Regions from separate parts of the Cronobacter sp. 153480017-3 genome, predicted to be linked through region 1. Evidence: predicted binding sites of a transcription regulator. Region 1 holds the regulator's gene; each other region holds the start of a gene.
The links. Region 1 encodes PurR, which represses purine synthesis genes. Its sites were predicted from a motif close to CANGCAAACGTTTGCNTG; they were not measured.
Positions count from the first base shown of each region.

Region 2: raiA (ribosome-associated translation inhibitor RaiA) is a predicted target of PurR. The motif match lies at 4,293-4,310, and genes of this name have one in related genera.
Region 3: carA (glutamine-hydrolyzing carbamoyl-phosphate synthase small subunit) is a predicted target of PurR. The motif match lies at 3,943-3,960, and genes of this name have one in related genera.

Region 1 covers NZ_JBSEYN010000014.1:33,334-40,847, forward strand. Annotated here, with positions in the region: gene punC (purine nucleoside transporter PunC) at 1-1,167, opposite strand, end outside; gene punR (DNA-binding transcriptional activator PunR) at 1,279-2,190, shown strand; gene purR (HTH-type transcriptional repressor PurR) at 2,208-3,233, opposite strand; gene cydH (cytochrome bd-I oxidase subunit CydH) at 3,525-3,614, shown strand; gene ACUW6V_RS20195 (MFS transporter) at 3,877-5,043, shown strand; gene ACUW6V_RS20200 (C40 family peptidase) at 5,112-5,930, opposite strand; gene grxD (monothiol glutaredoxin 4) at 6,276-6,623, shown strand; gene rnt (ribonuclease T) at 6,694-7,365, opposite strand; gene gloA (lactoylglutathione lyase) at 7,461-7,514, opposite strand, start outside.
Region 2 covers NZ_JBSEYN010000003.1:2,704-10,217, forward strand. Annotated here, with positions in the region: gene clpB (ATP-dependent chaperone ClpB) at 1-102, opposite strand, end outside; gene yfiH (purine nucleoside phosphorylase YfiH) at 232-960, opposite strand; gene rluD (23S rRNA pseudouridine(1911/1915/1917) synthase RluD) at 957-1,937, opposite strand; gene bamD (outer membrane protein assembly factor BamD) at 2,067-2,804, shown strand; gene ACUW6V_RS07915 (lysozyme inhibitor LprI family protein) at 2,857-4,062, opposite strand; gene raiA (ribosome-associated translation inhibitor RaiA) at 4,409-4,750, shown strand; Phe leader region at 4,854-4,978, shown strand; gene pheL (pheA operon leader peptide PheL) at 4,855-4,902, shown strand; gene pheA (bifunctional chorismate mutase/prephenate dehydratase) at 5,000-6,160, shown strand; gene ACUW6V_RS07935 (SMP-30/gluconolactonase/LRE family protein) at 6,191-7,060, opposite strand; gene tyrA (bifunctional chorismate mutase/prephenate dehydrogenase) at 7,137-7,514, opposite strand, start outside.
Region 3 covers NZ_JBSEYN010000005.1:150,162-157,675, forward strand. Annotated here, with positions in the region: gene ACUW6V_RS13170 (fructose-specific PTS transporter subunit EIIC) at 1-617, opposite strand, end outside; gene ACUW6V_RS13175 (oligogalacturonate-specific porin KdgM family protein) at 1,027-1,770, shown strand; gene ACUW6V_RS13180 (MurR/RpiR family transcriptional regulator) at 1,783-2,442, opposite strand; gene dapB (4-hydroxy-tetrahydrodipicolinate reductase) at 2,892-3,713, shown strand; gene carA (glutamine-hydrolyzing carbamoyl-phosphate synthase small subunit) at 4,181-5,329, shown strand; gene carB (carbamoyl-phosphate synthase large subunit) at 5,347-7,514, shown strand, end outside.

The DNA.
Region 1 (7,514 bases):
TGATGATTGCGTAAACCGTTGACGACCACGCAACCGAAAGCCGAGGCCCGCCAGCACCACTGTCGCCAGCATAACGCTGGTGGTTGACAGCAGCGCGGTCGCGACCAGCCACGACACCACCAGGCTTGCCACAAAACAGAGTCCAAGCTGGAGCGTGTTTTGCAGCGCGGCGGCGCGTCCGGTGGCCTGCGGGAACGGCAGCAGCGCAGCGGCGACCACGATAGGGTAAATCGCCCCGTTCGCCATCGCCATCAGGCAGAAGGGAATAAGCAGTGTGGTGAGCGTAACGGCGTCGCTTAACCCCACGAGCCAGGTGGCGAGCACGCTCAGCGCGAAGCCTGCCAGCAGCCACGGCAGCAGCGTTTCGCCATTCCATTTTTGCAGCGCACTGCGACAGCCATAGCCGCCAATCAGAAACGCTATAGTTTGCGGCACGTAGCTCAGTCCTATTACCGCCGGGCTGTAACCCATCTCATGCAGAATAAACGGCGAACCGGTGAGCCAGGCGAAGAAACTGGCGGAGCAGGCAGCATAAATCAGCACATTGCCGCTGTAGACGCGCGAGCGCAGCAGCATCATAAAGCTCAGCGGCTCGCCGCCTTTATTGCCCTGAGGCGCGCCGGAGGGCAGACGCAGGGCCGGAATCATCAGCGCCACCGTAATGGCAAACAGCACCAAAAAAATCGCCTGCCAGGAAAAGTGATTCAGGATCCAGCTGCCGAGCAGCGGTGCCAGGGCCGGAGAAAGCCCCACCAGCGGCATAATAGTCGCGAAGATACGACGCGCCTGCTGCGCCGGGTAGCGGTCGGTTACCAGCGCCTGCCAGCTTACCGCAGCGGAACAAACGCCCACGGCCTGAATAAAGCGCAGGGCCAGCAGCGCGCCCGCGCTCTCTACCCAGACGGTGCCAAGGCAGCCAAGCGCGAAAATCCCAAGCCCCGCCAGCAAAACCGGACGACGGCCAAAACGGTCAGAAAGCGGGCCCCAGACGAGCTGCGCCAGCGCGAAACCGGCCAGGAAAAGGCTCAGCGAGGCGCTGATAGCCGAAGGGGCTGTGTGCAGATCCGCTTCAATAACGGCGAACGCGGGCAGGTACATGTCGGTCGCCAGAAAACCGAGCACGCTCAGCCCGGCCAGCCAGCAAAGAAATCCTTTATCAGGTCGCATCACATTAACTCACTTCTTATTACGCGAAAGAGCCAGGAGTGTACGGAGTGCAATTCCGCTTGTGAAACGCTAATATTTGCCCATTCCATTCAAAAAATTTGCAGGCAGATAATGTGGTCTGAATATTCCCTGGAAGTGGTGGACGCCGTGGCGCGCACCGGCAGCTTTACCGCAGCCGCCGCAGAACTGCACCGCGTGCCTTCTGCCGTCAGCTATACGGTACGTCAGCTTGAGGAGTGGCTTGCGGTATCGCTCTTCGAGCGCCGCCATCGCGATGTGGTTCTGACGCCTGCAGGAGCCTGGTTTCTGCGCGAAGGGCGTTCTGTCATCAAAAAAATGATGATCACCCGTCAGCAGTGCCAGCAGATCGCCAACGGCTGGCGCGGGCAACTTTCCATCGCGGTGGATAATATCGTGCGCCCGGAACGCGTCCGGCGGCTGGTGCTTGATTTCTACCGGCACTTTTCCGATGTCGAGTTGCAGGTTTCACAGGAAGTCTTTAACGGCGTCTGGGACGCGCTGGCGGACGGGCGCGTGGAACTTGCCATCGGCGCCACACAGGCGATCCCGGTCGGCGGGCGCTTCGCGTTTCGTGATATGGGCATGCTGAGCTGGCGTTGCGTCGTGGCGCACCATCATCCGCTGGCACAGCTCGCGGGCGCGCTCAGCGACGACAGGCTGCGCGATTACCCCTCGCTGGTGCTGGAAGATACATCGCGATCGCTGCCCAAGCGCATTACCTGGCTTCTGGATAACCAGCGGCGCGTGGTGGTGCCGGACTGGCACTGCGCCGCCGATGCGCTCAGCGAGGGGCTCTGTATCGGCATGGTGCCGACGCATTTCGCGAAGCCATGGCTCGATAGCGGGGAGTGGCGCGCGTTGACGCTGGAAAACCCGTTCCCGGACGCCGCCTGCTGTCTGACGTGGCGGCAAAGCGACGCCTCGCCCGCGCTGCGCTGGCTGCTCGATTATCTGGGGGACAGTGAAACGCTGAACACGGAGTGGCTGCGGGAGCCGCAATAATACGGCTCCCGGAAGGATTAACGGCGATAGTCGCGGAACGGGCCGTCCGCCACCGAGCGGCGTTCGATCAGGCGCGGATGCACCTCGATGGTCTGCGACTCTTCGCGCTTATTCACGATGCGGTCGAGCAGCATATTGAACGCAGTCTGGCCGAGCGTCTCTTTTGGCTGATGGATAGTCGTCAGCGCCGGGCTAAAGAAACGCGCGTTGCGTACGTTGTCGTAGCCGATGATTGAAATATCCTGCGGCACGCGCAGGCCCATTTCATCGGCGGCGCAGATAGCGCCCATCGCCATGATATCGCCGCCGCAGAACACGGCAGTCGGGCGCTGCGGCTGCGAGAGGATCTGCTGCATGGCGCGGTAACCGGATTCCGGCTCGAAATCGCCCTGCACAATCCAGTTTTCCGGCACTTTAATGGCCGCTTCTTCCAGCGCTTTCATAAAGCCTGAGAAACGCCCGACGCCGGTGTTACGCTCAAGCTGCCCCGGAATCACGCCAATATCACGATGGCCGCGCTCGATAAGATAACGCCCGGCGAGGTAACCGCCCTGGAACGCGTTATCGATTACCGAGTCGGTAAAATCGGCTTTCGCTTCACCCCAGTCCATCACCACCATCGGGATATGACGGTACTCTTCAAGCGTGGAAAGCAGCGGCTGCGGGTATTCCGAGCACATCACCAGCAGGCCGTCGACGCGCTTTTGCGCCATCATAGACAGATACGCGCGCTGCTTTTCCAGATTGTTATGCGCGTTGCCCAAAATCAGCGTATAGCCTTTGGCGAAGCAGCTGTTTTCAACGGCTTCGATAATTTCCGCGAAATAGGGCGCTTCGCTACTGGTCGCCAGCAGCCCGATAGATTTGGTGTGATTCACCTTCAGGCTGCGCGCCACGGCGCTTGGCGAATAGTGTAATTCTTTGATAGCCGCCCAAACCGCATTGCGCGTCTCTTCCGCCACAAAACGGGTTTTGTTAATCACATGTGAGACTGTTGTTGTGGAAACGTTGGCTCGCTTCGCGACGTCTTTAATTGTTGCCATTAATAATCACTCCAGACCCCTGGCTGAGCCCTGCAAAATCACGGGTTAATCGTTTGCCTGTACACACCCCTGACTGCCGCGAGGGGAGTGCGGCATGCCGGGAAACGCGACATTTTTCGTGAGGAGGGGTCGATGGCCGGTACCGAATAAAGTAGCGACGAATTTTGGCTTATCTTTATCGAAAGGGGAAGAGGGAAAACGCATATCTGGTTAAATGTCGCAGGATTTTTCGGCCCGTTTATGCAAAAATGCGCACTACCTGTTTTTTATGGGGTCTTTAAGGAGAATACCATGAGTACCGATCTGAAATTTTCGCTGGTCACGACGCTGGTTGTACTGGGCCTGATTGTGGCGGGCGCATTTACCGCCATTCTGCATTAAGCGACAGGCGGGAGCGCACCTGTTCTCCCGCTTTCTTAAACTTTTCTTGCGTTTAAGCGCCGATTCCCCGCTGTTTTCTTTCTTTTTCCCGTTATTCCCTTTAGATTCGCTAATAACAATTAGCGCGTGTTCTTAACAGCTGCGCAATAATATTTTGCTGTTTTTGTCACTTATCTTTTCTGATTGAGAGTGTCATCCTTTTCTGCATCCTGCTGTAACGTCGGGCGTTCCCGGCGCTGTTGTACAATTTCTGGAGCAATGAATGAAAGTCAATTTTCCGTTACTGGCACTGGCTATCGGTGCTTTTGGCATTGGCACGACCGAGTTTTCCCCGATGGGGTTGTTGCCGGTCATAGCGAACGGCGTCAACGTCTCCATTCCGGCCGCCGGTATGCTGATTAGCGCCTACGCGGTCGGCGTGATGGTAGGCGCACCGCTGATGACGCTTTTACTGTCGCACCGCGCACGGCGTAGCGCGCTGATTTTTCTGATGGCGATTTTTACGCTCGGTAACGTGCTGTCAGCACTGGCACCGGATTATATGACGCTGATGGCCTCGCGTATTCTCACCAGCCTTAACCATGGGGCGTTCTTCGGCCTCGGCTCGGTGGTTGCGGCAAGCGTCGTGCCGAAGCATAAACAGGCGAGCGCCGTCGCGACGATGTTTATGGGCCTGACCATTGCCAATATCGGCGGCGTGCCGGCGGCCACCTGGCTTGGTGAAACCATCGGCTGGCGAATGTCGTTTCTGGCGACGGCCGGTCTTGGCGTGGTGGCGATGGCGAGCCTCTGGTTTTCCCTGCCAAAAGGCGGCAGCGGCGAGCGCCCTGATGTGAAAAGCGAACTGGCCGTGTTGATGCGCCCGCAGGTGGTGAGCGCGCTGTTGACAACCGTGCTCGGCGCGGGCGCGATGTTTACGCTCTATACCTATATCGCGCCGGTTCTGCACCACATCACTGATGCCAGCGCGGCGTTCGTCACCGCCATGCTGGTGCTGATTGGCGTCGGGTTTTCCATCGGCAACTATCTGGGTGGCCGCCTGGCGGACCGCTCGGTGAGCGGCACGCTGAAAGGCTTCCTGATGCTGCTTATCGTCATTATGGCGGCTATTCCGTGGCTTGCGAAAACGGAAATCGGCGCGGCGGTGAGCATGGTGGTATGGGGGGCTGCGACTTTCGCGGTAGTGCCGCCGCTGCAGATGCGCGTGATGCGTGTCGCCAGCGAAGCGCCGGGCCTGTCCTCATCTGTGAATATCGGGGCGTTTAATCTCGGTAACGCACTTGGCGCGGCGGCGGGCGGGGCCGTTATCCATGCGGGCTTCGGTTATAGCGTAGTGCCAGTGATGGGCGCGCTGATTGCCGCACTCGGCCTGCTGCTGGTGCTGATCTCCAGCCGTAGCGAGGCGCAAATGGCGTGCAGCGCTGAATAATGCATGCTGCCATATAAAAGAAAACGGAGAAGGGTGACCTTCTCCGTTTTTTTGTGAGGATAAATCGATTAACGAATAGTGCGCGGCGTCATCACCCGGCGCGCGCCGACATAGTGACGCTGCCAGTAATCTTCGCTCAGCGACGTTATCTGGATTTCCTGGCCGCTGCGCGGTGACTGAATAAATTTGCCGTTACCGACATAGACGCCGACGTGATCGGCGGTGCCACGGCCCTGAGTGCGGAAGAATACCAGGTCGCCGCTTTCCAGCTCGCCACGGTTAACCGGCGCGGCGTCGCGCAGGTGATACATTTCATTGGCGGTGCGCGGAATGCGGAATTTCACCAGATCTTTATAGGCATACCAGACGAGGCCGCTGCAGTCGAAACCGGTACGCGGCGACGTGCCGCCCCAGTGGTACGGCTTGCCTATCTGGTTCATCAGCTTGTTCATGGCGGTGGTCTGGGCTTTCTTCACGCGCGCTTTGTGTGCGTCGGCAATCGTGAGCGGCCCATTCACGCATTTGGTTTTGCGATTTTTTCGTGTTTTGGCACAGGTCTGCGCGCTCAGGCGGTTGCTGGCCTGTTTGCCAGAAGTGGTGGAAGGGCTGCGGGAAGCGGTTTTACTGACGGAAGAGGTGGTTTTGCTGGTGCGTTTTGCGGTGCTGTTTCGCTTCTCGCTGGCGGTTTTCGCCGTTTTGGTTTTCGTTGCGTTGTTACTTTTCTTGGCGGTTTTTGTGCTGGTTTTCTTTTTCACCGTACTGGCGTGCGCTTTTTGCACCTTCGAGGCGCGCGTCTGCTCCGACGCCTGCGCGAACGGTGCAAAAGCCAGTGATGAAGTCATTAATAAAGCACAGAGCGTGAGAGCAATTTTTGTTTTGCGCGCCACTGAGCATTCCCCTGCATAAAGCCGGCAATCATGCCAACGGATGAATTTTAAGAGCTTGCTGATTCTAATCTAAAAAAATGACCAAAGTTAAGCAGCAAATCGTCTTCTGAACGCAGTTTCGTTAACCGGCGCACTCTTTTTCGCCAGTTGCCGCTGCGCCGACGCGCATTTTAGCGCGCCTTCTCAGAGGAGAATATCGGCAGCTTACAGAAAAGTGTTATTATTTGCTTCTCTTTCACCACGGCACGGCACCGGGCTTAAGCGCAAGATTATGCATTTTCGGGACGCTCCGGAGCCGCTACAATGTAAAGCTAACGCCGTAATGACGCTTGAGGAAGTAAGACAATGAGCACTACGCTTGAAAAAATTCAACGCCAGATCGCTGAAAACCCGATTCTGCTGTACATGAAAGGCTCCCCGAAACTGCCGAGCTGCGGCTTCTCCGCACAGGCCGTACAGGCGCTCTCTGCCTGCGGCGAGCGTTTTGCGTATGTCGATATCCTGCAAAACCCGGATATCCGTGCAGAACTGCCGAAATACGCTAACTGGCCGACCTTCCCGCAGCTGTGGGTGGATGGCGAACTGGTTGGTGGCTGCGATATCGTTATCGAAATGTATCAGCGCGGCGAACTGCAGACGCTTATCAAAGAGACGGCGGCGAAATATAATTCGGCAACGCCGGACGCAGAGTAATCCCGTCGCGCGTTATCGCGCAGACAAAAAAGCGGCCCTGAGAGGCCGCTTTTTTTTGCGCTGCGTTAGCTTATTCGCCGTCCTGCGGCGTCGTGTCTTCTGCGGCGAGCGGCGGCACCGGCCAGCCGCCCAGACGCTTCCAGCGGTTAACGATTTCGCAAAACAGCAGGGCGGTTTGCTCGGTGTCGTAAAGTGCCGAATGCGCCTGGGTGCTGTCAAACGGCATGCCCGCCGCGATACACGCTTTTGCGAGCACCGTCTGGCCAAGCGCCAGCCCGCTTAACGCCGCAGTGTCGAACGTCACAAACGGGTGGAACGGATTACGTTTGAGCGACGCGCGCTCGGCGGCCGCCATCATAAAGCTGTGATCGAACGTGGCGTTGTGCGCCACCATAATCGCGCGGTTGCAGTTACTCTCTTTCATGCCCTTGCGCACCATTTTAAAAATGGCATGCAGCGCGTCATATTCGCTGACGGCACCGCGCAGCGGATTGTGCGGATCGATACCGTTAAAGGCCAGCGCTTCCGGCTGGAGAATCGCGCCTTCAAAAGGCTCAACGTGAAAATGCAGTGTTTCATCGGGGGTGAGCCAGCCGTCAGCATCCATTTTCAGCGTCACGGCGGCGATTTCCAGCAGCGCGTCGGTTTTGGCGTTAAAACCGGCGGTTTCCACATCGATGACAACAGGGTAAAAGCCACGAAAACGGTCGGACAGACCGGTCAGTTGAGCGTTATCGGACATCAGCGTCTCTTAAGTTTGGGGAATTAAAGCAGAGCGCATTATGGCAAATTTCACGACGGGATGCAGCAAGGCGGGCAGAACGCCCGCCGGAGGGATCAGTTGCCGAGGCCGCGACCCGCGTCTTTCTCTTCGATAAGTTCGATTTTGTA
Region 2 (7,514 bases), on a different contig from region 1:
GAGGTGAAGGGGTTCGATAAACTGGTTGTCGTGCCCCAGTGCGAGTGACTGGGCATCGGCAAGAGCAAGCTGGAATTTATTGGTAAGACGATCCAGACGCATAACTCCTCCCATAACAGGTCAAAATTGCTACTGGAGATTAAATGAGGTCATCCCTCAATTATTCAAGGTTAATGACCTTAATTATGTAGAGCGTCAGTTATCCGTACCGGATCGTCTTGATTCAATAGGTTATATCAGCCAAATGAAACTTGCCATACGACCTGTCGTTCTGTCGCGGCGATACGAGAAAAAATCGTGGCTTTCGCTATGCGTACAGCGCTCACCGCCATAAACGGCGGTCACGCCCATCTTCGCGAGACGCTGGCGCGCCAGCAGATAGATATCGGCGAAATATTTCTCGCCGTGCGGGCGAAAAGCAGCTGCAGCCGCCGGATCTTTAGCGATAAACGCCTCGCGCACTTCCGGACCAACTTCAAAAGCCTGCGGGCCAATCGCCGGGCCAAGCCAGGCCTGAATAGTGGCGGGCGGCGCGCGAAAACAGGCGACGGTCTCTTCGAGCACGCCTTCGCAGAGCCCGCGCCAGCCTGCGTGCGCCGCCGCCACTTCCGTGCCGGACGACTCGCAAAACAGCACCGGCAGGCAGTCGGCGGTCATCACCGCGCAGACCGTTCCCCGCTCACGGGTATAAGAGGCATCTGCGCGCTTAGAGGCATACGGCCCGCCGTCAAGATGAAGGACATCCTTACCGTGAACCTGCTCAAGCCAGACGGGCGATGAAGGGAAATTCGCCGCCTGATAAAAGCGGCGACGGTTCTCTTCGACATGTTCAGGATTATCCCCGCAGTGCGCGCCCAGATTTAAGGCGTCGTAAGGCGGCAGGCTGACGCCGCCGTGGCGGGTTGAGCTACAGGCCGCAACGCCCGAAGGCAGCGGCCACTGCGGAGTAATCAGTTTCATAACCAGTCCACGTCGTCTTTATGGGCTTCGAAATCAGCGCGCAGCGCGTCGATAAGATCAACCATGTCCTGCGGAATAGGCGCATGCCACTCCATCAGAATACCGCTGATGGGGTGATAAAGACGCAGCATAGTCGCGTGCAGCGCCTGGCGATCGAACTTACGCAGCGCCTGAATAAATGCTTCACTCGCGCCTTTCGGCGGACGCGGACGGCCGCCGTACAGCTGATCGCCCACCAGCGGATGGGTGATGTGCGCCATATGTACGCGGATCTGGTGCGTACGGCCGGTTTCCAGACGCAAACGCAGGCGGGTGTGAATCCGAAAATGCTCCATGATGCGGTAGTGCGTTACCGCCGGTTTACCCATCGGATGCACCGACATATGGGTGCGTTTGGTCGGGTGGCGGCTGATGGGCTCGCTGACCGTACCGCCCGCCGTCATATGTCCAATCGCCACCGCTTCATATTCGCGGGTGATTTCACGCAGCTGTAGCGCTTCAACCAGACGCGTCTGCGCCGGAACGGTTTTCGCGACAACCATCAGGCCGGTCGTGTCTTTATCCAGACGATGCACGATACCTGCACGCGGCACATCCGCGATAGGCGGATAATAGTGCAGTAGCGCGTTAAGCACCGTGCCGTCCGGGTTGCCGGCACCCGGATGAACCACCAGATCGCGCGGTTTGTTGATAACCAGAATATCGTCATCTTCATAAACGATATCGAGCGGGATATCCTGCGGCTCAAAGCGCGCTTCTTCTTCGATTTCAGCATTGATGGCGACACGTTCCCCACCCAACACTTTCTCTTTCGGCGTATCGCACATCTGGCCGTTTACCAGCACGCGCTGGTCAAGGATCCATTCTTTTATGCGTGAACGTGAATAATCCGGGAACAATTCGGCCAAAGCCTGATCTAAGCGTTGACCGAGTTGTGACTCGGACACCGTTGCGGTGAGTTGTACTCGTTGTGCCATATACAGCTTCTTCGTTAACGTTGGGTTTTACGGCTTTGCCGTTTAATATAGTGTGCTATTGTAGCTGGTCTTAATCGGGAGCTGGAACAGTGAAACTCCCGCATAACATCTGAGGAAAGTCAAAACGTCATGACGCGCATGAAATATCTGGTGGCAGCCGCCACGTTGAGCCTGGCTTTGGCGGGCTGCTCCGGTTCTAAGGAAGAGGTGCCCGATAATCCGCCTTCAGAGATCTACGCGACTGCGCAGCAAAAGCTGCAGGACGGTAACTGGAAAGCGGCAATAACGCAACTGGAAGCGTTAGATAACCGTTATCCGTTTGGCCCATATTCTCAGCAGGTACAGCTGGATCTGATCTACGCCTATTATAAAAACGCCGATCTGCCGCTGGCCCAGGCCGCTATTGACCGCTTTATTCGCCTTAACCCGACCCACCCGAATATCGACTACGTTATCTACATGCGCGGCCTGACCAATATGGCGCTTGATGACAGTGCGCTGCAGGGCTTCTTCGGCGTCGATCGCAGCGACCGCGATCCGCAACATGCGCGCGACGCGTTCCGCGACTTCTCGAAGCTGGTTCGTGGTTACCCGCAGAGCCAGTACGCCACCGACGCCACCAAACGTCTGGTCTATCTGAAAGACCGTCTGTCAAAATATGAGCTTTCCGTTGCGCAATACTACACCAAACGCGGCGCGTGGGTGGCCGTTGTGAACCGTGTGGAAGGTATGCTGCGTGATTATCCGGATACCAAGGCGACCCATGAAGGGCTGGGCCTGATGGAAAACGCCTATCGCGAGCTGCAGCTCAACGCGCAGGCGGATAAAGTGGCGAAAATTATCGCCGCGAATAACACCGGCTCCTGATCCTTACATCAGCGTAAAAAGCCAGCCCGGCGGGCTGGCTTTTTTTATGGCGTTACTCACCGGTCCACGTCGATCCGTCAATAAAGGTAACGCGGTCATCCACCCACTCGCGCACGATGTTCTCTGCCGCTTTACGGGCGTTTTCGGGCGTAAAGCCGCGATCCTTTTGCAACCACTGTGCCGTTGCCTGACGCGCAGGCTCAAGCGCCGCCAGCACTTTTTCACGCTGCGCTTTTGGCCAGGCCGCTTCGTCTTTCCACTCGCGGATCTCTTTTTCCGAATCCCGCGGTTTTTGAGCCGGTTCGGAAGGGTTGAGGTAATCCTCCGGCTTAACGGTCACGTGCAGCTCAAAAATACGCCAGTCCGCATAGCTGGCATGCTGAATCGTCCCGGCGCCTTCACTCGCTTTGCTCAGCGCATCGGAAAACGCATCGTCGAGCGCTTTCCAGGCGGGCGTACTGAAAATTGCAGCCTGAGGGGCACAAACTGGCGCTGCGCCATCGCGTGATGAACCATACAGCGCCCCAAACGCTTCATAAGCGGCCTGCCCTTGCGCCGGGAAAATAAAGCAGTGGACGTACGGGCGATCGCTATCGTTTTCGTAATCCAGCCTTTCGATATTCATACGCAGCAGCGTCAGCACCGCCCGGTCTTTGCCCTCTTTCGGGTCGCTGTCGATATCTTTCATCACCGACCAGGCGAAATCATCATCCTTAAGCCCGTCCAGCGCCATCTGATGACGCGTACTGGCCTCCTGCGCCGTCACGCCGCTGGCGGGCACGAAATGATTAAGATAAACCAGCCACGCGGAGGCGAGCGGCGTCTGATACTGGCGCAGCTTATCCGCGGCGGTCGCCGGTGAAGCAGGGATAAGACTGACCGCGGCATCGAAATCGTGGGTGGCGCGGCGCGCGATACGCTCAAGCTGTTCAGCGCGGGGTTTCATGGTCGCCATAAGACACGCGTTAAGTTCACTCGCATTACCTGTACAGGCGTTGCGCGTTTTAAGCCACGCGCGCTGCTCCGTGCGTAACGCCGCGGCGTCCTGTGCGGTCATGCTGCTTGTGGCGCGCAGGTAGCTGTCGCTGATTTTGCTGTCGAGTTCGCCGAGCGATGTTTGCTGGCAGATGGCGTGTTCAACAGGCGTGCCCGCTTTATCACAATCAAATGACGCGCCGATGGCAGGCGCAGCGCCACAGGCGAGCGTCACACAGAGCGCGAGACGACGAAGCGCCGTCAGCCGAAAGGTGGCTTTCATAACAATCCTTTTTACGTAAAGAGCCGTGCATTTAGGCAGGTATGAGTGACGCATTATTGCCGAAGCTGCGCCTTTCGAGGAACTCTCAAAAAAGGTATACGGACCAAAAAAGAGGCATAAAAACGGATTTGATGGAGGTTTAAACAGAGAAGGCGGTGGAGTTAACTCATCAACTATGACCGCTTTTAACGAGGCCGACAAGCGAAATCCGCCCTCTTCCTGTCCTGACTCACAAAAACGTTTTATTGACAAAAAGTGACAAAATAAAGTGATCTGAATCACGCAAATTGACGCTGGGGCGGTTATGCTGAAGTTACCAAGACGGGAAAGACAAGAGGTAACATTTATGACAATGAACATTACCAGCAAACAGATGGAAATCACCCCCGCTATCCGCCAGCACGTCGCCGACCGTCTCGCCAAACTTGAAAAATGGCAAACTCATCTGATTAATCCGCATATCATTTTATCTAAAGAACCCCAGGGGTTCGTCGCGGACGCCACCATCAATACACCTAACGGCCATCTGGTCGCCAGCGCCAAACATGAAGATATGTACACGGCCATTAACGAACTCATTAACAAGCTGGAAAGGCAACTGAACAAGGTGCAACACAAAGGCGAGGCCCGCCGCACCACAGGCTCCGTTAAAGACGCCAACTTCGCCGAAGTCGAAGAAGAAGAGTAAAAACATCATCGTCATCTTTTATCACGCGCCTTCGGGCGCGTTTTTTATTGACAGAACAAAAAGGGTGCGGGTACTTTACCGGTATGCTTATTAAGGAATCTCTCATGAAGCAACACGCGTTTTTCTTCGCTTTCTTTTTTACCTTCCCCTGAACGGGAGGCGTGTCGTCGTACAGAAAGCAAGCGAAGACGAACTAACAGGCCTCCCACTCCGGGGGGCCTTTTTTATGGCTATACACAAGGTGGCGTTATGACTGCGGAAAACCCGTTGCTGGCCCTGCGCGATAAAATCAGCGCGCTGGATGAACAATTACTCGCCCTGCTGGCGCAACGCCGGGCGCTGGCGGTTGAGGTAGGCAAAGCGAAACTCGCCACCCATCGTCCGGTCAGGGATATCGATCGCGAGCGAGATTTACTGGAGCGGTTAATTAGCCTTGGCAAAACTCACCATCTCGACGCGCACTACATCACCCGGCTTTTTCAGCTGATCATCGAAGACTCCGTTCTTACCCAGCAGGCGCTACTCCAGCAGCATCTTAACCAGACCAACCCGCACTCCGCCCGCATCGCGTTTCTCGGCCCGAAAGGCTCTTACTCGCACCTGGCCGCCCGCCAGTACGCGGCTCGCCATTTCGATCACTTCATCGAAAGCGGCTGCGCAAAATTTCACGATATCTTTAATCAGGTGGAGACCGGCCAGGCCGATTACGCCGTCGTGCCGATTGAGAACACCAGCTCCGGCGCGATTAACGATGTCTACGATCTGCTGCAACACACCAGCCTGTCGATTGTCGGCGAGCTGACGCTGCCTATCGATCACTGCGTGCTGGTCTCCACCTCCACCACGCTTGAGAAAATCGAAACCGTCTACAGCCATCCGCAGCCGTTCCAGCAGTGCAGCCAGTTCCTCAAGCGCTACCCGAACTGGAAAATCGAATATTGCGAAAGCACCGCCGCCGCGATGGAGAAAGTGGCGCACGCCAGCTCTCCGTATGTCGCCGCGCTCGGCAGCGAAGCAGGCGGCGCGCTCTACGGTTTACAGGTGCTGGAGCGCAATCTCGCCAACCAGACGCAGAACATCACCCGCTTTGTGGTGCTGGCCCGTAAGGCTATCAACGTATCCGATCAGGTGCCGGCGAAAACCACGCTGTTAATCGCCACCGGCCAGCAGGCTGGCGCGCTGGTAGAGGCGTTACTGGTGCTGCGTAATCACAATCTGATTATGACGAAGCTTGAATCGCGCCCGATTAACGGCAACCCGTGGGAAGAGATGTTCTATCTGGATGTTCAGGCGAATCTCCACGATGCTGCGATGCAGCAGGCGCTGAAAGAGCTTGTGGAGATCACCCGGTCGATGAAAGTACTGGGCTGTTACCCGAGCGAAAACGTGGTGCCGGTCGACCCGGCATAACCAGACACGGCCGGAGATCCGGCCGTTTTTTTATCCTTTAAATCGCGGCTTCGGCAGGCCTGCGACGCTGACCTCAAGCGTAAAGAGCGCGCCCGAGAGCGGAAACTTCTCCAGCTCCTCCAGATCCATATTTTCCCGCGTGGTGGTGATATAGAGCGTTTTCATCTCCGGGCCGCCAAAACAGACCATCGTCGGGCAGCGCACCGGCAGGCGATACTCCTCAAGCTGCTCGCCGTCTGGCGAAAACCGCGCGATGCGGTGACCGTCATACATCGCCGTCCAGTAGCAGCCTTCCACATCCAGCGCCGCGCCATCAGGAATGCCTTCGCCTTCGCCAAAGGTTTTAAAAATCTCGCGTTTGCCCGGCTCGCCGAGCTCATCAAGCGGCGTGCGGTAAATCACGCCTTTCGGCGTATCAGAGGTATACATCCAGCGTCTGTCAGGGCTGAAGGCAAGGCCATTCGCGCCGTGAATATCACTCTGGATAACATGCGCGCTGAGATCATTGTCTACACGCACCAGCAGCGCGCCTTTGTAGTCACCGGGAGCCCAGAAAGTGCCCGCGTAAAAGCGTCCGTCGTGGTCGGTGCCGCCGTCGTTAAAGCGCGCCAGCGCCGGGTTATTGGGGTTATCGCAAATCTTCTGCCCCAGAATGCCCCGCTCGTCAGCAAGCCAGATGCCGCTGCGCAGCGCGACGATAAAGCCGCCCTTCTCACGCAGCGCGAAGCATCCCACCTCTTCCGGGAATTGCCAGACGCGGTGTTCGCCGCTTTGCGGCTGGTAGCGATGGATCTCCTGCTCCAGGATATCGGCCCAGTAGAGCGCCTGCTCCTGCGCGTCCCAGGTCGGGCATTCCGGCAGGTGGCCGGTGTAATCAAACAACAGCTGCGGTTGCGCCATTTCGTTCATCCTTTTTCGCCATAAAAAAAGCCAGCGGAACTGGCCTGCTGGCTTTTGAGTATAAGCGGATTTTGCGTTACTGGCGGCTGTCGTTTGCCTGGCGCAACAGCGCGCGGCTCTCCTGCTGGAATCGTTTCGCATAATCGCCGAACCAGTGCTCCACTTTCCGGAAGCTGTCGATAAACGCACGCTTATCGCCCTGCTCCAGCAGGCCAATCGCCTCGCCAAACCGCTGGTAGTAACGCTTAATGAGCGCCAGATTGCCCGGCGACGACATAATAATGTCGGCGTAGAGCTGCGGGTCCTGCGCAAACAGGCGGCCCACCATCGCCAGTTCCAGCCGGTAAATCGGCGAGGAGAGCGCCAGCAGTTGCTCCAGCTGTACATTTTCTTCGGCCAGATGCAGACCGTAGGCAAACGTCGCAAAATGGCGCAGCGCCTGGATAAACGCCAT
Region 3 (7,514 bases), on a different contig from region 1:
TTCGCGCCCTGTTTTTCGCTATAAACCCGGATACCGTGCGCGGCGCCTGCTTTTTCCAGCGCCTCTGCGGCCATGTAGGTATGCGCGATACCGGTAGAGCATGAGGTGATGACAATCAAACTTTGCCCGCTGGCGTTAATGAGCGTTTTTTCGCCAGCAGATTCATGCGCATCCAGCAGGGCGAGAAAGGCGTCCACGGTAGGTGCTGCTTTAAGCGCGCTGACATTATCTTCATCCATCAGTGCCAGGCTTAATGTCGAAAGCAGGCGCAGGTGCCCGTCATCATCGCCAAGCGGCACCGCAAGTAAAAAGACCAGAGAGACCTTTTCCTCGCCCTCAATGGTGGGCCAGTCATCAACAGGCTGTGTGAGCCGGACGGCGGCAAAGGCAGGCTGCTTTACGACGGGCGATTTGCCGTGCGGGATGGCGATACCTTGTTCAAAGCCTGTTTCAGAAATGTTTTCCCGCTCCCATACAGCACGGAGAAACGCTGCTTGATCGGAGACTTTCCCTTCCTGGTATAAAAGCATGGAGAGATTCTCCAGAATGGATTTACGGGTATTCCATTCCTTATCGAGGAGAATCAAATTAGGGGAAGTCACGCCGCTTAACACCATAAATCCTCCCTGAAAATCAGAGTTGTCGACAGGTTAATCGAGATCAGGCCTTATAAATGCGACGGATTGCTCATATATCGGCGCAGTGCGTTCACTGAGCTAATAAATAACAGTGTGCGACACAAGTATGAGGCTGAAAAATGTGGTCTACGTTTAGCGATTCTTCTTAAAACAACCGCTAATGGTTTTAATGAATGCTGTAACGGCGCGCACTACGATAAATCGGAGTAAAGTGCTTCCGATTCAAACTGCCAGCCATCATTAAGCAATCACGATAATTAGAGCGCAGATACAACACCGCTGTCATTTGTATGGTGATACAACAAATGTATCAGAAAATAGTGTTCACCTTGTGGTTGCCAGAGCAATCTGATTACGGATTTTTTTGTGTAACTTTTGGGGAGAGTATATGAATAATCTGTTAAAGGTATGCCTGTGTATTCCTGTTATATATAGTGTGTCGGGGTGGACAGGCACAACCTGGGTAGATGTGCGTGGCGCGCATAATATACGCGCGGATACGAATGAAACGCGTATTAAATTTATGCATCAGGCAACGAATGGCTTCTATTTTTCTGCTGAAGCGACGCAGAGCCATAATGAATCTTTTTTTGGTGATGAAGATAGCCGGGATGGTAAAGAAGATGGCGTGACCGGTGTCTCGCAGGAAATAGAAACGCGGTGGCAATTTCCGCTCGGTAATGGTTATTCCATAGCTCCCGGTCTGACGACCGTTTTCACTAAAACCAATACGCACTATCGTCCTTTTATCCAGGGATGGAAGGCCTTTGACAACGGGATTAATCTCGCTGCTCGTTATCGCTATAATACGGTGAATGATGCTCATAGCGACAGAAAGCTCGACAGCGATGAGTATACCCGTCGTAAATCGCATCAGTTTGATATCTGGATCGCCTATAATATCGGGCGCTTCGGTATGTCCTGGAACCCTCGCTTCCGTTACCAGGATGGCGTCGATCAGGGAACCGGGAGAGACACGTACTGGGAGCACACGCTGGCATTTAGCTATAAAATGGATGATGACTGGACGCCTTATATCGAGCTTGGTTCTCTTGACAAAACCTATGTGGATGACCACGGAACGCATAAAAATGAGTTCGTCGGCCGCTTAGGGATTACTAAAAAGTTATAATTTTTCTGTGTATTATGCATCGGGTGTCGTCAGTAATTTGCATCCGATGCTATCAATAAAATCCAGTATTTTTATTTGCGACTCCCTTTGATAGAGCGATGACGCCTCGTCAGCATCTTCAACAGCCCATGTGCGGGATGCGACCTGAGATAAAGAAGAATTATTACGGGTAATTGCCATGACCCGGATATTTTTACGCTTCGCGTTGCGCGCCATTTCAACAATGGCTTTCGTTTCTCCCGATTTGCTGACCAGTAAGAGCGTGCCTTTATTTATTAACGCCAGTTGATGCACATCCGTTAACATTAAATGAGGAATGCCAGCAATAGATAAGAAACGAGATAAATAGCTCAGGCTGGTCAGTGTTCCGCCCCTGGCATATAAATAGATATGCTGCGCTTGATGTAACTGCTGGCAGAGTTCCGCAATATCTTTCTCCTGCCCGTTTGACATTTTGTCAGACACGTGCGGTTTCGTTTGTAACGGGAGTCCGCATTTATATCGTAATTCGGTATATCCCGAATATCCCATTTTTTTACAGACCCGATTAACCGACGTTGTCGTGGTAAACGTCTGGCTGGCGATCATCTTTGCAGAGATTCCTGATAATCTGTGAATATTGCACAGTATATATTCATAGACAATGCGCTCTGTCCTTGAGAGGTTATTCATTACATGATCCCGTTTTACATTTATAGTGATCCGTGTAAACCCTGTGTATGTTATCAATTTGAAATTAGTAATCGGAAAAAACATCCCTTCTTTTGGAAAGCAATATTAATCGCGCAGACGTATTTTTGTAAAATAATAAATGAGTTTATCTCTGCGGAAGTTAAAAATTCTGGAGCCAGCTCGCGTTAATATGAAACCTGGCGCGAGAAAACCGCAAACAGAGAGACAGGGATTAACACGTAACCCTGAAAAGGCTGTCACTATTTTTCCTCCGTTCACACATAGGCAGTGGCCTGCTGTTTTTCCTGCCCATTATGCCTTTTACTGATATCCCTCCCTGTTTATCATTAAATTCTAATTATCGATGTTTTGGGCTGGCAGCACGACGAAGCGCTGGTTAACCTGAGAACGTTTTATAAGCAATTTTTTAACATATAAAGAGTATAACTATGCAAGAAGCACAGGTCCGCGTCGCGATCGCGGGGGCGAATGGCCGTATGGGACGGCAGTTAATCCAGGCAGCACTTGCGATGGATGGCGTGGCGCTCGGTGCCGCGCTGGTGCGTGAAGGCTCAACGCTGCTCGGCGCTGATGCGGGTGAACTGGCGGGCGCAGGCGCAACCGGCGTCACTCTCAAGAGCAGTCTTGAGGCGGTGAAAGACGATTTCGATGTGCTTATCGATTTTACGCGTCCGGAAGGCACGCTGGCGTACCTGGCGTTCTGCCGCGCGCATAATAAAGGCATGGTGATCGGCACTACCGGATTTGACGATGCCGGTAAAGCGGCCATTCATGAAGCCGGCACGGCGATCCCTGTGGTGTTCGCCGCTAACTTCAGCGTTGGGGTTAACGTGATGCTGAAGTTGCTTGAAAAAGCCGCTCAGGTGATGGGCGACTACACCGATATCGAAATTATTGAAGCGCATCACCGCCATAAAGTGGATGCGCCTTCCGGTACGGCGCTCGCGATGGGCGAGGCCATTGCCGGCGCGCTGAATAAAGATCTGAAAAGCTGCGCGGTCTATGCGCGTGAAGGCTACACCGGCGAGCGCGTGCCCGGCACCATTGGTTTTGCGACCGTACGCGCGGGCGATATTGTCGGTGAGCACACCGCGATGTTCGCCGACATTGGCGAACGCATCGAAATCACCCATAAAGCCTCCAGCCGGATGACATTTGCTAATGGTGCCGTCCGGGCGGCGCTGTGGCTTAAAGCGCAGAAAAAGGGTTTTTTTGATATGCGGGATGTGCTTAATCTGAATGATTTGTGATTATTATTACCCATCGTGATGTAGTTATTACAATCATAAGTTTCTGATTGGAAGGGCAATAATTTATTGCCCTTTTTTGTTTTATTTATTTTTGCGACGTTAGTTGTTAATTTAATCTTAGCTGCTTAAAACAGAGTGTTTTTAACTGTTTTTTCGTTAACGGATTGTGAATTTTGACCGTTTGGTCCATTTTAAAAGCTGTGTTATGCTTAGTTTTTACTTTTCTTGCCGGGCAACCGTTTTCTGCGCTTCGTTTTCTTTGTTTTTTGCCCTTCATTTCCTGTGTTTTCCTCAAAGCCTTCAAAAAAACAATGAAAAGTGCGTTTTCAGGTAGACTTCCCCCTGAGTTATCTCTAGAATGCCGCCGTTTGCCAAAAATTCGCTGTTCAGGCGTTTTTGCGTTGATTTAGCCATACCGGTTGAATTAATATGCAAATAAATTGACTGTTTATTCCCTGGAGGACGTTTTGATTAAGTCAGCGCTGTTGGTTCTGGAAGACGGAACCCAATTCTACGGTCGGGCCATCGGGGCAACAGGTACGGCAGTAGGGGAAGTCGTTTTCAATACTTCAATGACCGGTTATCAAGAAATCCTCACTGATCCTTCCTACTCCCGCCAGATTGTCACTCTCACTTATCCTCATATTGGTAATGTCGGCACTAACGATGCTGACGCTGAATCCTCCCAGGTACACGCGCAGGGCCTTGTAATCCGTGATTTACCGCTGATTGCGAGCAACTACCGCAACACCGAGGATCTCTCTTCTTACCTGAAGCGCCATAACATCGTGGCGATTGCCGATATCGATACCCGCAAGCTGACGCGTCTGCTGCGTGAGAAGGGTGCCCAGAACGGTTGCATCATCGCAGGGGATAATGTCGATGCCGCGCTGGCGCTGGAAAAAGCGAAAGCCTTCCCTGGCCTGAACGGCATGGATCTGGCGAAAGAAGTGACTACGGCGGAAGCTTATAGCTGGACGCAGGGCAGCTGGACGCTCGCAGGCGAACTGCCGGAAGCCAAAAAAGAAGAAGAGCTGCCGTATCACGTGGTGGCGTATGACTACGGCGTGAAGCGCAACATCCTGCGCATGCTGGTGGACAGAGGCTGCCGCCTGACGGTCGTTCCGGCGCAAACCTCCGCCGAAGACGTCCTGAAAATGAACCCGGACGGCGTGTTCCTCTCCAACGGCCCTGGCGACCCGGCACCGTGTGACTACGCCATCGAAGCCATCCAGAAATTCCTCGAAACCGACGTACCGGTCTTCGGCATCTGCCTCGGCCATCAGCTGCTGGCTCTCGCGAGCGGCGCGAAAACCGTGAAGATGAAGTTCGGCCACCACGGCGGCAACCATCCGGTGAAAGATATCGACAACAACCGCGTGATGATCACCGCCCAGAACCACGGTTTTGCGGTGGATGAAGCCTCCATGCCGTCTACGCTGCGCGTGACCCATAAATCCCTGTTCGATAATACGCTCCAGGGGATTCACCGCACCGATAAACCGGCCTTCAGCTTCCAGGGACACCCTGAAGCGAGCCCCGGCCCGCACGATGCCGCGCCGCTGTTTGACCACTTTATCGAATTAATTGAGCAGTACCGTAAGACCGCCAAATAATCGGGAGAAAGAGAACAATGCCAAAACGTACAGATATTAAAAGCATCCTGATTCTTGGCGCAGGCCCGATTGTCATCGGCCAGGCGTGTGAATTCGACTACTCCGGTGCCCAGGCGTGTAAGGCGCTGCGCGAAGAGGGCTACCGCGTCATTCTGGTGAACTCCAACCCGGCGACCATCATGACCGACCCGGAGATGGCCGATGCGACCTACATTGAGCCGATCCACTGGGAAGTGGTGCGTAAAATCATCGAAAAAGAGCGTCCAGACGCGGTGCTGCCGACCATGGGCGGCCAGACGGCGCTCAACTGCGCACTGGAGCTGGAGCGTCAGGGCGTGCTGGAAGAGTTCGGCGTGACCATGATTGGCGCGACCGCCGATGCGATTGATAAAGCCGAAGACCGTCGCCGTTTTGACGTCGCGATGAAGAAAATCGGCCTCGACACCGCGCGCTCCGGCATCGCCCACAATATGGAAGAAGCTCTGGCGGTGGCGGCGGATGTGGGTTATCCGTGCATTATTCGCCCGTCGTTCACGATGGGCGGCACCGGCGGCGGCATCGCGTACAACCGCGAAGAGTTCGAAGAGATTTGCGCCCGCGGCCTGGATCTCTCGCCGACCAAAGAGCTGCTGATTGATGAATCGCTGATCGGCTGGAAAGAGTACGAGATGGAAGTGGTGCGTGATAAAAACGACAATTGCATCATCGTCTGCTCGATTGAAAACTTCGACGCCATGGGTATCCACACCGGCGACTCCATCACTGTGGCGCCAGCCCAGACGCTGACCGATAAAGAGTATCAAATCATGCGTAACGCCTCGATGGCGGTACTGCGTGAAATCGGCGTCGAAACCGGCGGCTCCAACGTGCAGTTTGCGGTGAACCCGAAAAACGGCCGTCTGATTGTGATTGAAATGAACCCGCGCGTGTCGCGCTCTTCGGCGCTGGCCTCTAAAGCGACCGGTTTCCCGATTGCCAAAGTGGCGGCGAAACTGGCGGTGGGTTACACCCTTGATGAGCTGATGAACGACATTACCGGCGGCCGTACCCCGGCGTCGTTCGAGCCGTCTATCGACTACGTTGTCACCAAAATCCCGCGCTTTAACTTCGAGAAATTCGCCGGTGCCAATGACCGTCTGACCACGCAGATGAAATCGGTGGGCGAAGTGATGGCGATTGGCCGCACCCAGCAGGAGTCGATGCAGAAAGCGCTGCGCGGCCTCGAAGTGGGCGCGACCGGTTTTGACCCGAAAGTGAGCCTTGATGACCCGGAAGCGCTGACGAAAATTCGACGCGAGCTGAAAGACGCGGGTGCCGAGCGTATCTGGTACATCGCCGACGCGTTCCGCGCTGGTCTGTCAGTTGACGGCGTGTTCAACCTGACCAATATCGACCGCTGGTTCCTGGTGCAGATTGAAGAGCTGGTGCGCCTCGAAGAACAGGTGGCCGAGCAGGGCATTAACGGTCTCAGCGCCGATTTCCTGCGTATGCTCAAGCGTAAAGGCTTCGCCGATGCGCGTCTTGCGAAACTCGCGGGCGTCAGCGAATCGGAAATCCGCAAGCTTCGCGAGCAGTACAACCTGCACCCGGTCTACAAACGTGTGGATACCTGCGCGGCGGAGTTCTCAACCGATACCGCCTACATGTACTCCACCTATGAAGAAGAGTGCGAAGCCAACCCGAACCAGGATCGCGAAAAAATCATGGTGCTGGGCGGCGGGCCGAACCGTATCGGCCAGGGCATTGAGTTTGACTACTGCTGCGTCCACGCCGCGCTCGCGCTGCGTGAAGACGGTTACGAAACCATTATGGTTAACTGTAACCCGGAAACGGTCTCCACCGACTACGACACCTCAGACCGTCTCTACTTCGAGCCGGTAACGCTGGAAGATGTGCTGGAAATCGTGCGTATCGAGAAACCGAAAGGCGTTATCGTGCAGTACGGCGGTCAGACCCCGCTGAAACTGGCGCGCGCGCTGGAAGCGGCAGGCGTGCCGGTTATCGGCACCAGCCCGGACGCGATTGACCGCGCGGAAGACCGCGAGCGCTTCCAGCAGGCAGTGGATCGCCTGAAGCTCAAGCAACCGGCGAACGCCACCGTGACGGCCATCGAACAGGCCGTTGAGAAGGCGAAAGAGATTGGTTACCCGCTGGTGGTGCGTCCGTCTTACGTACTGGGCGGTCG